Regions from separate parts of the Paenibacillus sp. PK3_47 genome, predicted to be linked through region 1. Evidence: predicted binding sites of a transcription regulator. Region 1 holds the regulator's gene; each other region holds the start of a gene.
What was found. The regulator Rex, encoded in region 1, represses fermentation and respiration genes when NADH is low (regulators of the CRP and FNR family bind a similar motif). The targets are predictions, from matches to a motif close to TTGTGAAATATTTCACAA.
Positions count from the first base shown of each region.

Region 2: a site for Rex is predicted at 2,243-2,260, ahead of C2I18_RS26185 (nitrate/nitrite transporter). Genes of this name have one in related genera too.
Region 3: a site for Rex is predicted at 1,379-1,396, ahead of C2I18_RS10550 (formate/nitrite transporter family protein). Genes of this name have one in related genera too.
Region 4: a site for Rex is predicted at 1,923-1,940, ahead of C2I18_RS01165 (polymer-forming cytoskeletal protein). Genes of this name have one in related genera too.

Region 1 is NZ_CP026029.1:363,757-367,396, reverse strand. Features, by position in the region: gene dinG (ATP-dependent DNA helicase DinG) at 1-1,547, shown strand, start outside; gene C2I18_RS01695 (redox-sensing transcriptional repressor Rex) at 1,736-2,389, shown strand; gene C2I18_RS01690 (amidohydrolase) at 2,376-3,640, shown strand, end outside.
Region 2 is NZ_CP026029.1:5,987,119-5,990,758, forward strand. Features, by position in the region: gene C2I18_RS26165 (sensor histidine kinase) at 1-290, shown strand, start outside; gene C2I18_RS26170 (response regulator) at 298-945, shown strand; gene C2I18_RS26175 (hemerythrin domain-containing protein) at 968-1,495, shown strand; gene C2I18_RS26180 (hypothetical protein) at 1,831-2,127, opposite strand; gene C2I18_RS26185 (nitrate/nitrite transporter) at 2,452-3,640, shown strand, end outside.
Region 3 is NZ_CP026029.1:2,343,698-2,347,337, forward strand. Features, by position in the region: gene C2I18_RS10545 (molybdopterin-containing oxidoreductase family protein) at 1-100, opposite strand, end outside; gene C2I18_RS10550 (formate/nitrite transporter family protein) at 443-1,270, opposite strand; gene C2I18_RS10555 (FAD-dependent oxidoreductase) at 1,511-2,875, opposite strand; gene C2I18_RS10560 (formate--tetrahydrofolate ligase) at 3,188-3,640, opposite strand, start outside.
Region 4 is NZ_CP026029.1:239,765-243,404, forward strand. Features, by position in the region: gene C2I18_RS01155 (hypothetical protein) at 1-536, opposite strand, end outside; gene C2I18_RS01160 (GNAT family N-acetyltransferase) at 579-1,118, opposite strand; gene C2I18_RS01165 (polymer-forming cytoskeletal protein) at 1,309-1,863, opposite strand; gene C2I18_RS01170 (hypothetical protein) at 2,728-3,090, opposite strand; gene C2I18_RS01175 (serine hydrolase domain-containing protein) at 3,365-3,640, shown strand, end outside.

The DNA of each region.
Region 1 (3,640 bases):
CTGACGTTGTCATTACCAATCACTCCAAGCTGTTCGCGGATGTGAAGGCGGGACACCAGCTGCTGCCTGCTTATGAGCACCTTGTCATCGATGAGGCGCACCATCTGGAGGATGTGGCCGGCAAGCATCTTGGAATGCAGATGAAATATTTCACTGTGGCCCACACGCTTACCCGGCTCTATAAGGACAGCCGCAGCGGTCAGCTGCCGGCGCTGCGCCAGATGCTGCAGTCTTCAGGCAGCGAGCAGGCTTCGGAGTGGAGCGGTACGATCGACAGGATCTACCCTGATCTTCTGACAGTCAAGGAGACCTGGGACACGCTGAGCGACAAGCTGTTCGCCATGCTCCCTGAACGCAGCGACGCAGCCGCAGGTGAAGCCGGACAGCTTGTTACCCGCCTCCATCCCGGCAGAAAGCCCAAGGAGTGGGAGGAGCTCGCTCCGCTTGAAAATACACTGCATCTGAGTCTCAGTGATATCATCCGCAAGGGTGACAAGATGCTCAGTGAGATGCGGGAGAGCGAGAGCCAGTCGTCCTCAGACAGCCTGGTCACAGATATCAGCGGCTTGTTCAAGGACCTGGCGTCTATCCGTGAACAGATCCGTTTCTTTATGGGCCTTAACGATGAGAATAATGTCTACTGGATGGAAGGCAGCGGGAACTACCGCGGCAAGTCGCTGCAGCTGTATGCTGTACCTGTAGATGTCAGCGGCCAGCTGAAGGAGCTTTTCTTCGATAAGAAAAAGAGCATTGTGCTGACTTCGGCCACGCTCTCTGTCGACAAGTCCTTCCAATTCATGATTGACAACCTCGGTCTTAATGAAGCGGCTGAACAGGACCGTCTGATGACGGCACTGCTGCCTTCCCCGTTTAATTACCGGGAGCAGGCGCTGCTTGTTATTCCGCGTGATTTTCCGAGCGTCAAGGGCAGCATAGGCGATGCCAGGTTTGTCGACAAGCTTGTCCATTCCCTGGCCGAAGCGGCAGTGGCTACCAAGGGGCGCATGCTCGTGCTGTTCACCTCCTACCGCATGCTGCGGCAGGTGTATGAACCGCTCAAGGAGGTGCTTGCTTCAGAAGAAATTGCCGTGCTGGGCCAGGGCGTCGAGGGCGGCAGCCGCAACAAGCTGATCCGGCGTTTCCAGGACAGTCCGGCCGCAGTGCTGCTTGGAACAAGCAGCTTCTGGGAAGGCGTAGATATTCCCGGTGAGGCGCTGACCTGCCTGGCGATTGTCAGACTGCCGTTCCAGCCGCCTAACCATCCGCTGGCCGAAGCCAAAGCGGAGCTGCTGCAGGCCCAGAAGAAAAATCCGTTCATGAAAATGTCTGTGCCGCAGGCGGTGATCCGGTTCAAGCAGGGCTTCGGACGTCTGGTGCGTACCGCCCAGGACCGCGGAATTGTCATCGTCTATGATACGAGAGTGATTGAGTCCAATTACGGCAAGTACTTCCTGTATTCGCTGCCGGGACCAAAGATGGAGCATATGCTGACCGATCAGATGGTTCCGCGGATTGCGGAATGGCTGGATGACGGCGGCGCTTCCTGAACGACTGCTAATGCTGGCGGCTTGCCGCCTGCTGATTAACCCGTCATGCCATTGTTTATATTTATATCATTGTCTTTAGTCCGTTAGTGCGGTGCTTTGTGAGATGTGTTCCTGGTAACATAAGGTTCACCGCATTAACGGTTATGATCTATATATTGACTGTTCATCTTACATTAGGAGGAGAATACATGAAATCGGAAAAAATATCTGAGGCGGTTGTCCGCAGACTTCCTGTATACCTGCGATTCCTGAATGATCTCCAAAAGCGTGAAATCGCTACCGTGTCTTCCCAGGAGCTGGGGCAGAAGCTCGACCTGAATCCGGCACAGATCCGCAAGGACCTGGCCTATTTTGGTGATTTTGGCCGCAAGGGCATCGGCTATGATGTTTCTTACCTGATCGAAAAAATCCGCCACATCCTCAAGCTGGACCAGCAGATCAACGTGGCTCTGGTAGGTGCCGGTAATCTCGGTCACGCCCTGTCCAATTACAATGCTTATCTGAAGGATACGATGAAGATCACAGCCGTATTTGATTCTTACGCACCCAAGATCGGGCAGAAGATCAACTCTCTGACGGTCCAGCCTATGGAAGAGCTGGGCAAAACGATCCGTGAGCAGGGAATCCGCATCGGTATTATTACGGTACCGGACAGTGAAGCCCAGGCTGTAGCAGATATTCTGGTGGAGTCAGGGATTGAAGCCATTTTGAATTTTGCCCCGGTTATCCTGAAGACCCCGTCCAATATCCGGATACATGCGGCCGATTTTACGACCGATCTGCAGAGTCTGGCCTATTATTTGCACGATGGAAAGGAAGAAACAGCAAATGAGCAGCAATAAGACAGTCATTAACGGACGTTTTCTGGTTCCGGGAAGCCATCAGCCGGTTCTGAACGGATACATGACTATAGAAAACGATTTGATAACGTACATAGGAGAAGAGAAGCCCGTTATTGAAGACGGTGTGAGCACGATAGACGGCAGCAGGCTCCTGTTCATGCCTGGTCTGGTCAATACGCACGGTCATGCGGCAATGTCCCTGCTGCGCGGCTACGGGGATGATATGGTGCTGCAGGCCTGGCTGCAGGAAAAAATGTGGCCGATGGAAGAAAAGTTCACCGGTGAAGATGTATACTGGGGTACAGCTCTGTCTGTCCTGGAAATGCTCAAGGGCGGTACAACCACCTTCCTGGACATGTATGACCATATGGACCGGGTAGCCCGGGTAGTTGAGCAATCCGGCATCCGTTCAGTGCTGATGCGCGGTGTCATCGGATTGTGCCCGGAGGATGTGCAGAACCATAAGCTCGCGGAAGCCATCCGGTTTGCACAAGACTGGCACGGCAAGGCGGACGGCAGAATTACCACGATGATGTCGCCGCATGCCCCTTATACCTGTCCTCCCGACTTTTTCGTGAAATTTGTACAGGCAGCCCATGATCTGGATCTGCCGATGCATACACATATGTCCGAGACCCGTCATGAAGTAGAGCAGAATGCGGCTGATTACGGCCTGCGCCCTGTGGCTCACCTGGAGAAGCTGGGAATGTTCACGCGTCCTTCAATCATCGCTCACGGCGTTCATCTGAACGATGAGGAAATTGACATTCTCGCCCGCTACAAGGTCGGGGTTTCGCATAATCCGGGAAGTAACCTGAAGCTCGCCAGCGGTGTGGCACGTGTGCCGGAGCTGTTGAGAGCCGGTGTTCCCGTATCTCTTGGAACAGACGGTGCGGCCAGCAACAATAACCTGGACATGTTTGAAGAAATGCGTCTCGCTGCTCTCATTCATAAAGGGGTAAGCGGAGACCCGACAGCGGTTCCGGCACCTGAGGCGCTGCTGATGGCTACCGAATACGGTGCCCGGTCGGTGTTCCTCGACAATGTGGGCCGGCTTGCACCGGGAATGAAGGCGGATTTTATCGCTATCGATATCGATCAGCCGCATCTGCTGCCGCATACGGATCTTCTGTCCCATGTGGTCTATTCGGCCAGTGCCAAGGATGTGGAGCATGTCTGGGTGAACGGTCTGCAGGTTGTGAAGCACGGTCAATGCCTGACCCTGGATGAGGAAGAAATCCGCCGCAAAGC
Region 2 (3,640 bases), 1.2 Mb from region 1:
TAATGTACCGTGTGTGCCAGGAAGCTGTTCTGAACGCCCTGAAATATGCCGAGGTAGATACCGTTTCCGTATCGCTGACCGAGAAGGACGGCGTGCTGCGGCTCCTTGTTGAAGATCAGGGCATAGGCTTTAACAAGGGTGACGAGCCCAGCGGAACCGGACTTGGCCTGTTTGGCATGCAGGAACGGGCAGAGCTGGTGGGCGGAACCTGCACCATAGACTCGGGGATCGGCAAGGGGACCCGGATTATGCTGCAGGTTCCGGTAGGATTTGCACAAGGAAAGGAATGAGTTTCTGATGAAAATCGTCATTGCAGACGACCATGCGATCGTGCGCAGCGGCTTCTCTATGATTCTGAATTTTCAGGATGACATTGAGGTTATCGGGGCTGCGGCAGACGGTATTGAAGCTTATGCCCTGGTGGCAAAGTTCCGGCCGGACATACTGATTATGGACTTAAGCATGCCGCCGGGCGAGAGCGGACTGATTGCGACAGGCAAGATTAAAGAGGATTATCCTGACACCAAAATCCTGATTCTGACGATGCACGATGACGAGGAATATCTGTTCCATGTGCTGAAGAACGGGGCATCCGGATATGTGCTCAAAAGTGCGCCCGACGAAGAGCTGCTGCTGGCCATCCGGACTATCCATGAAGGCGGCACCTATATTCAGCCCAAGATGGCAACCTCTCTTGTCCGTGAATTCATCAAGCAGGATAAGAATGTTACCACAGAAGACCTGTTCGAGCTGTTATCCAAGCGGGAGCTGGAGATTCTGCCGCTGATCGCCAAGGGGTACGGGAACAAGGAAATCGCTGAGAAACTGTTCATTTCAGTGAAAACGGTGGAAGCCCATAAGGCCAAGATTATGGAAAAGCTGAATTTGAAAAGCCGGCCGGAGCTGGTGGAATATGCGTTACGCAAAAAAATGCTGGATTTCTAACTGGCGAATGGAGGAGAGCACCATGCCGGATTTTGCTGAGCTGCAGTTTACTACGCCTGCCATGCGCATTCTTGAGAATGAACACCGCTATTTATCTTTTTTAATGGAAGAATGGCATGCTATTGTGCTTTGGTTTGAACAGGAGAATATCCGTCTGGATGAAGCGAGGGTGCGGATACAGGAGCTGCGGCAGGCGGTCATTGATTTCATGGAACCGCTGAGGAAGCATACCGCGAAGGAAGAGGGCCATTTTTTCCCGCTGCTGGGGTCATACATAGGTTTTGAGCAGGGGCCGCTGATCGGGATCCAGGAGGAGCACCGCGAAATTGAAGGTTATCTCGGGCATTTTCTGCATCATACGGAAGAGGGCTTCGATGGGTTATCTTTATCGGATATCCGGGCTGCCGTCAAGGATGCAGGGGAAGCCTTTGAAGTACTGACGGTACACTTTGTCAAAGAAGAAGCCGTTATTTTCCCGATGGCCGAAAGCCGGCTGCATGCCAAGGACAAAGAGCGGCTTAGCCAACAACTGAATACACTGATTACTTAACAGAAAGGGCTGCCTCAATGGAAGCAGCTTTTTTCTTTGTGGATGTATGGAGAGTGTCAGCGTTCGCGAGGGTAAACGAGCCCAATGTACACGAAAAACCGAGTATAATGTGCCACTGCGAGGGATAGCAAGCCTGATGTACACGAAAAACCGAGTACATTGTGCCACTGCGAGGGCGAACGAGCCCGATGTACTCGAAAAACCGGGTACATTGGGCCACTGCGAGGGCGAACGAGCCCGATGTACTCGAAAAACCGGGTACATTAGGCCACTGCGAGGGTAAACGAGCCCAATGTACACGAAAAACCGAGTACATTGTGCCACTGCGAGGCTAGCTATTCCTTATCCTGATCCTCAAAGGGAGTTACCCAGATCTTATAGATCATGATTCCATTAATTAACTCCTTTGAAGTATTAACATTGATCCTGACATTGTTGTAGTCTGCCCATTGGGGAAGATGCTCGGCCAGGTAGGTGTGAACATTGGCATCCGGTGATGCGTAACCAACATGAACCCTTAGTCCGCCTGCGAAGTCAGGATAAAGAGAATCCGCCCATTCATTGACTTCCCTAATGGAGTCGAATATTTTCCCCGCTTCCTTGTAATCCTCATTAATCCATTTAATATCCAATAGGGAACCCTCCATCTGCCCTCTATATATCCATAAGCTTTTTGTCTAAAAATATACTCCGTATCGCTCCTTGACCCATTCTGGGAATTATAAACAATCACCTTACTGGATTCAAGTGTGAAGTGCTTCTCCCCCAAAACCGGCAATCATTCTCCATTGCTATGCTATCTTTAATCCGGAAGCCGCCTGCCTTTATTTTCAGGGTTTACCCTGTCAGGGAAAGGGGACTCCCCTATATCTGAACAGGGGGATCGGCGGATACAATGGGTACAGGAAATATTCACATAGACAATCAGGAGAATAAATGATGAAAAGGTGAGTTGAATGATTAAAAAAATGCAGTTGCCGCTGCAAACACTGAACTTGATTACCGGTTTTATGGTGTGGGTGATTATTTCATCCCTGATGCCATTCATATCCGAGGATATCAGCATTCCTCAGGGTAAACTGGCGATGGTGACAGCCATTCCGGTGGTGCTCGGTTCGGTTCTAAGAATTCCGCTGGGCTATTATGCGAACATTTTGGGTGCACGGATCATTTTTATGGCCAGTTTTATCCTGCTCTTGTTCCCGGTTTACTTTATCAGCGAAGCTACTACGGTAACGCATCTGATTATCGGCGGACTGTTTCTGGGCATCGGCGGGGCCGTATTCTCGGTCGGCGTTACTTCGCTGCCAAAGTACTACCCCAAGAACAAGCATGGTCTGGTCAACGGGATTTACGGGATCGGAAATATCGGAACGGCCGTCACTACCTTCTCGGCACCGATTGTGGCTGCACAGCTCGGCTGGTCCGTTGCCGTTAAGCTGTATCTGGTCCTGCTGCTCGTGTTCATTGTGCTTAACTTCTTCTTCGGGGACCGTCAAGAGCCCAAGATGAAAGCTCCAATTATCGAACAGATCAAGGGAGTCGCCAAGAATGAGAAGCTGTGGCTGTTCTCGCTGTTCTATTTCATTACCTTTGGTTCTTTTGTGGCTTTTACGATCTATCTGCCGAACTTCCTGGTCTCTAACTTTGGGCTTGAAAAAGTAGATGCAGGCATGCGCACCGCGGGCTTCATCGCCGTTGCAACCTTTTTCCGCCCGGTAGGCGGCTGGTTAGCGGATAAATTTCAGCCGTTGTTCCTGCTGATCGGCACCTTCAGCATTTACACTGTGGCAGCCATTGTATTGGCATTTATGCCGGACATGGGACTGTATACGGTCGGCTGTCTCGCCATCGCGGTAAGCGCAGGGATTGGTAACGGGGTTATTTTCAAATTGGTACCGCTGTACTTCAACAAGCAGGCAGGGATTGCCAACGGGATCGTGTCGATGATGGGCGGCCTGGGCGGATTTTTCCCGCCGATTATGCTGTCCGTTATTTACACGGCTACAGGCCAATACTCCATCGGATTTATGCTGCTGTCGCAAGTGGCACTGGCCAGTCTGGTGCTCGTGGTCTGGTTGTATTTTCAGGATAAGCTGGTGCTTACCTCAGAGGTATTCAATTCCACAGGACAAGGCATTCTGG
Region 3 (3,640 bases), 2.0 Mb from region 1:
TTACAATCTTCCCGTCCTGCTTATGCACCAGCAGTCCGCAGGTGTCAGGGCAGTCCAGCGGACATACCGCCGGAAAAATGCCGTCGCTGCTATGCTTCAAGGCAGAAGTCCCCCTTATTTTCCAACAGATTATATTTCATGGAATTACTCATCTGTTCATTGTATAGCGGGCTCTTCCGGCCGTAAAGAAAATCACTGCATTCAGCCTGATTCGTTTCTGGTATACCAGGGTAATAAAGAGCATGAAACACTCCCTATTGATTCGCCGTGAGCCCGATTTCGTTCCCCCGAGTCGGATATGCACGGCGAATTTTGTTATGTCTGGATGATCTCCCCAAACCAAAAAACACTCCCTGCTGCTTCCCTAAAGCACGTAGGCCGAAGAGAAAATCACTCAGGAAGTGTTCTGAAGGCCTGCCGATCCGGCTGGCCCGTTCTATCATTAAGCGTGTTTCTTGATGCCGGCTGCCGGAATGTCCTGAGGTGCCGAGACCACAGCCGGAGCCTTGCGCAGATATGCCATATAATAAGCAGCAGCGACGAAAATTGCCCCGCCTGTGAGATTGCCGAGCCAGACAGGAACAAAATTGCCGAAATATTGTCCCCATGTAAAGTGGCCTTCAAATATAGCAGCAGGGATCAGGAACATGTTCGCTACAACGTGCTGGAAGCCGATTGCTACAAAGGCCATCGTCGGGAACCAGATGCCAAGAATTTTGCCGCTGAAATTATCCGCCCCGTAGGAAAGCCATACGGCCAGAGCCACCAGCCAGTTACAGCCGATCCCCGAGACGAAGGCCTGCAGGAAGGTTACATCAATCTTGTGCTCTGCCATATCAATCAGCTTATCCAGGTACACTCCGTCTGCCGTCAGTCCTACCACATGACCGAAGAAATAGGCGACGAACAAGGCGCCTGCCAGATTGCTGACTGTAATCAGCACGAGGTTCTTGACAACATCCCATAATGAGATCTTCTTGGCCAGAAAAGCCAGCGGCACCGCCATCATATTGCCTGTCAGCAGCTCGCCCCCCGCCAGCAGCACCATAATCAGTCCTACCGGGAATACCGCTGCCCCGATAAAATTAGCTATGGAGCCCCATTCAGCCGGTGCACCGGCTATGACGCGAATATCCAGCAAAAATCCGAGCGAAATAAAAGCCCCCCCCAGAAAACCGAGAATGAGCACGGCCGCAAGCGGATTATGAACCTTCTTGATTCCGTTCTCAACCGTTACCTCGGCAATCTGCTGCGGTTTGTTGTATGCCATGATTCCTATCCCCTTTATAATGACTTATTACTTAAAATTTGTTCCTTTATGCCATTGTAGCGTGATCCCAATCACAATTACGTGATAAATATCACCTCAGGAAAGCTCACGTGAAAGTTTTCACTGACATGTCAAATTTACCATAATGGGTTTAACGGGGATGTGCAAAAAGGCATAATCCGCTGAACGAAACAAAAAAAGCCCGGAGCATGAAATGCTCCAGGCTTCGCACTTTATCTGTTATACATTGACTGTTTCCTTAGCTGCGGCAGCTTTAGGCAGCGCCTGAAGTCCTGCAGTGTTGAGGAAGTTCCAAGGCTTGTTGTAGTGCGGCTGGAAGAAGAAATCGATGAAGGCCAGCTGATCCACTGTCATTTTGTTCTGGATGCACACGGACACGGTGTTGATCGATTGCGTAAGGTCCATCTTGGACATGATCTGCGCCCCGAGAATCCGGCGTGTGGCACGTTCGAATACTACTTTGAGCTGCACTTCTTCAAAAGTAGGCATGAACTCCGGACGGTAGTTGTCGGTAATCATGACGCTGTCGGCTTCAATACCTTCCGCCTTCGCTCCGGCTTCGGTCAGACCTGTACCGGCAATGTTGTCCTCATAAATTTTGATCCCCGAAGTGCCTTGTGTTCCCATATAAGGAATGGTCTGAGCCACCAGATTGCGGGCGACCAGCGTACCCATCCGTACAGCGTTAGTAGCCAGCGGGATGTAAGCATGCTTGCCTGTCGGGTTGTAATGGATGGCGCAGCTGTCACCGGCGGCATACACATCCGGAAGGCTGGTCTGCATGTAATCATTGACGATAATAGCGCCGTTAGGCAGCATATCCACCTGGCCCTTCAGCAGCTCTGTATTCGGACGGAAACCGATGCAGAGGATAACCAGATCCGTCTCATGCTCCCCTTTGCTCGTGATGACCTTGGTCACTTTACCGTTTTCTCCGGCAAAAGAACTTACCTTCTCGCCAAGGGCCAGCTTGATTCCGTGATCCTCCAGCGACTTCTCGATCGGTGAAGTGAATTCCTTATCGAGATATTTGCTCAGAATCCGCTCTTCGCCATCAATCAGGGTAACCTGCTTCCCGTTCATTTGAAAAGCTTCCACGAGCTCGACCCCGATGTATCCCGCGCCGATCACAGTGATTCTGTCCACTTTCTGCGCTCTTTCAATAATCGTGTTGGAGTGGGCGTAATTCTTCGACAGCAGGATGCCGTCCAGTTCCATGCCTTCCAGCTTCGGAATAATCGGCCACGAGCCGGTAGTCATAATCAGTTTATCGTAAGTGTCTGTATGCTCCATGCCTGTTGCCAGGTTGCGGGCACGCAGTGTTTTGGCTTCTGTATCTATATTGATAACTTCATGGCGCATATTCATCTTCACGCCCAGTTCGGCAAGCTTCTCCGGCGAGGAGTAGAACAATCCTTGAGCATCCTTTACCACTCCGCCTACATAAAGCGCAATGCCGCATGACAGGAACGACACGTTATCATTTTTCTCGTACACCGTAATTTCGGCATCCGGGTAAAGCTGGGCGGTATTCACAATGGCTGCGGTTCCGGCGTGTGTACATCCAATGACTGCTACTTTCATGATTTCATCCTCCTCCAAATTGGTAAAGCTATTTATTTATTTTCTGGTATTTGTGATTAATTTCACTTTATACATTGATTATATTGTGATTTTTCTCACAACACAAGTGTAATTGTGATTTTTCTCACATTGTTCACAATTTGGATTATCTTCTACATGGTTAGACGCAGTATGTGCAGGCAACACGTTGCTCTAATTGTATTTTACCCAGGCGGGAGGACTTTATATCTTTTTACAGCACGATAAAAAAAACCAATGCCGCGGGAAATCCGCCTGGCACTGGTTTCTCATACAGCAGATCGGGGCAGCCTGCTACTCCAGGCCGTGAATCCTTCCGTCTTCATCCACCTGCAGCCCTTCGGCAGCCGGCCTGGCCGGAAGACCCGGCATGGTCACCATGTTACCGGTAATCACTACAGCAAAGCCGGCACCGAGCGATAAGGTAATGTCGCGGACACCCATGGTGAAGCCTTCAGGCGCACCGAGCAGCCTGGGCTGGTCCGAGAAGGAATACGGCGTCTTGGCCATGCATACCTGCAGATGCTGCAGGCCAAGCTTTTCAATAATAGCCAGACTGCGTTTGGCTGCAGGAGAGAAGGCTACATCGGCGCCGCGGTAAATTTCTGTGACGACTTTATTGATTTTGGCCGGAATATCGAGGTTATCTTCATAAAGCGGTGCAAACCTGCCCCCGTCCTCCCGGTCCAGCAGCTTCTTCAGCTCCAGTGCCAGCTCCAATCCTCCGGCTCCGCCTTCCGCCCAGAC
Region 4 (3,640 bases), 120 kb from region 1:
ACTTTCCCTTCGATGTCCAGCAGATCCCCCATCGTGGCAGCCTTGGCATTCTCATTTACTTCATAGATCTTGCTGCCGGCAGCAACACGGAATTCCTGCCTGTACCCCTTAACAGCATACACTGGCGTCCCAACCGGAAGAAAAGCCGCGTCACCATTTCTCGTTACATGGTCCGTACAGGCATTATTTTCGAGCATATAAGAGATCTCCCCGACCTGTTCCCCCAGCAGATCAGCAGACACCGGGAGCGTCCCTTCGAAATTCTGATAGTATTTGATATCATTAATCATCAGAAAATCCACCCACTCTATAATTGCATTACAGGGTTCGGGGGTGGCTGCCGGCACATCTTCCCGGGTAATCCCCGAAACAGGCTCCGCTGCGGTGGTTGCGGGTACATCTTCCATTGCTGTTACTGCTGGCTGTAGCGGCACTTCCTGCCGGGTTTGATTCTGCTTCTCATTTGCGCATCCGGCAGTAAGCAGCGCCAGCATTAGCAGGCACGCGGCCTTTGCCAGCCATCTCATGAATTTCATGGACATTCACCTCATCCTATAGACGCACGTTTGGATGGGATGTTACAGCTTGGGTTTGCTTTTTACCAGAAAAAGGTTCAAATCATCGTCCACAGGAATCTCTCTCCCAGGTTCAACCGCCCGGTAATTATACATGACGCCTTTTCCGTCAGGGACAAAGCCCCTTTTGATGTACAATCGCTGAGCTGTCCCGTAATCTGCATAGAGCCCAAAGCCGATACCGATAGTTTCAGATACTGCAAACGCCTTTTCTTCCAGCGCCGCGAATAACAAGCCTCCAATTCCCCGTCTTCTAAGCGGGGGGATGATGTCAAAGTTCTGAATTTCCGGTATGCCGGATTCAGCAAAATAGGGATACTCCGGCCTTAACACAACATGTCCCCAGCCTGCGAATTCACCCTCGTATAATGCCAGAAGGGTAACTCTTTCTTCTTTTAGGTTCTGTTCATAGCAATCATGAATATATTCCAGCGGTTTGCTAACATCATGTCCGTATAACCCTTTGTGGATGAACGCAATGTCTGCTTCTGTCATTTTCCTGATCTGTATGGAGTAACTCATTATTTGTTTCCTCCTGATCACTCAACATAATTAACTTTGGTGACACTCTGCCCCTTACTTTCCCTTAGTTTATTCAGATTCTCCACATTGTATCATATCCCCGGCTGTATTCCTCCAGCAAAAAACCTGCAGGTTATTCCCTTGCGGGAACCGCCTGCAGGCTGTAATCACTGTTATAAACAGCAGATTGTATGATAGCATCTTGTATATATTATTGAACTTCAGTTGCTCCGGTTACTTTACCTTCAATAACAGCCGATGCTTGCACATCCGCATTTGCAAAGTACAGATTTCCGTCAATGGTTGCATTCTCAGTCAGGTTGAAGCCGTTAGCCTCGACATATACATCACCTTTAATAGTACCGCCTTGAACTCTGAAGTTTTCGCTTTGTACAGTTACTTTAGGTGCTGTCAGTGTATAAGAAGCTGTAACATTGTGATCCGCATCCTGTGCGTACAGGGCAAGCTTGCGGTAGACATCATTCTCTGCAGCGCCTTTATCATGGAATTCACCTGCAACGACAACATCCTGGTCTACGGTCAGATCATTAAGAATGGCAACGATCCATGTTCCTTCAGCACTCACTGCTTTTGTAAACGCGGCAGCCTCATTAACGATTGAAGCGGCCGAAGTGGCATCTGTCTGTTCAGCAGCCGGAGCAGTTGTTGCAGCCGCCTGGTTAGCCGCTTCCTCATTGTTGTTACCGCAACCTGCGAGCAATGCTGCCGATACACCTGCTACTACCAATGCTTTAAATAGTTTCATTTTAAATCCCCCTATTTCTTATTTATAATCACATTATATATTAAAATTTGATCATAATCACGTGATAAATTTCACAATATTGTGTCTTTTTTCACAAAGTTTCTGTAATTCTATTGAAAACGCGTAAAACCCCATTTACCTACTACCTAGGTAAACGGGGTTTTACGTATTCAATCCTGTGTTCAACTTAATCATTTCCTCCAGCAACAATCAATCCATATCCTTGACATGGTGTTTGTTATTCATTTTTCAGCCTTACCCGTGCGCTCCTGTACGGAGTATTAATCCATGTCCCGCATATGGGATGAGTTCCCGCGTACTCGATATCACGAAAAACGTTTTCACGGACGCTTTTCCTGCTGTGATAATCGTTTGCTAGTACGCTTCGCTAACCTTTTTCATTGGAATCACGTTCTTTCTGTGCAAGTTAGGACTTGCTCGAATGTTGTTTTTCCTTTGTTTCAGGTCTGCTTCAGTTTGGGTTCCCGCATACCCACGGTCTGTGAAAAGATGTTGTCACTTACATCTTCTCCCGCTACAGCCGATTCCGGCATGCTTCGCTAACATAGTACATCGGGGGCCTCTCCTTTCCTTCATTCATTTCTAAATTTAGGAATGAGTCGATCACCTTCGGCAACCAGTTGCTTGTATTGGGTTCCTTTGGTGATGTCTACATTATAGCAAAGGATTATTAAATATTAAAATTCCATAATATTGTATATTCCGCCCATATTCCTGATATTTTACGGGTTCATGAAATCATCCGAACGAGCCTTTAAATTGCTCAGGATTTTGGACTTTTTTACAATATTCCTCATTAAGCGCTTTCAAATCTCACATTATGGTGTCATTGTTATCGCATTGTTAATCCTTGATCAGCACTATGTATTCGAACAGCAGGATAAAACATGCGGTAAATATACCGCACGCCGTTATGACCGGCAGCAGGGGCGGATAGGTCTCTCTCTGAAGATGTGAGCACATCGCTACTATCCACAGCACAGCAAAGGACAAAGGAACCGTCCCCGATATACTCCCTCTTGCTGTACGCCTGCCACGGTAGATAAAGACAGCAATTTCCACCAGTGAATAAGTAATAAATACAGTGAGCTCCAGTATGGTAATCGTATCTGCCATGTCCTGTGACATCAGGTGCATCAACGCATACTGCAGTGCCAAAACCATCAATACCGAGTTGTTAAACGAAAGTCTTTTTAAAAATAGCACAAGCTCCACTCCCTTGATTTGGGTGTTCGGGCTGCTGCCTGTATGTCCATAGTCTCCGGCGAGTCAGGCCGAATATAAATGTTTACGCTTTCATTATAGAGATAAAATTTTTGTTTTACTGTGGAGAACCTATGACATTTTACATGAAGGGTCAGGTTTATCCTTAAAATTTCTGCCATTTGTCCAAGATCAGTCTATTGCTGTATGCTGGAGGGTAAGAATGAAATCTAATCGCTGACAATCATTATATTCTGCTTCTGAGAGGTTAATGCTTATGAATCTTACATCTTTAACAGCAAGTCTCGCACCGCTTCATCTGCGAAGCTGTCTGATCAGCCGGCAGGGCCGGCTGGTCTATGAACACTACAGAAATGAACATACGCCGGATGAACTGGCCAAAATCAATTCGTGCACCAAAAGCGTCCTGTCCTCCCTCATCTGTATCGCCATGGATCAGGGTGTGCTTCCCGGACCGGACACCTGTATCACTGAATTTTTTCCGCAGCTGCGTAATGATCCGGATCCCCGTAAGTCTGAAATTACGCTGCAC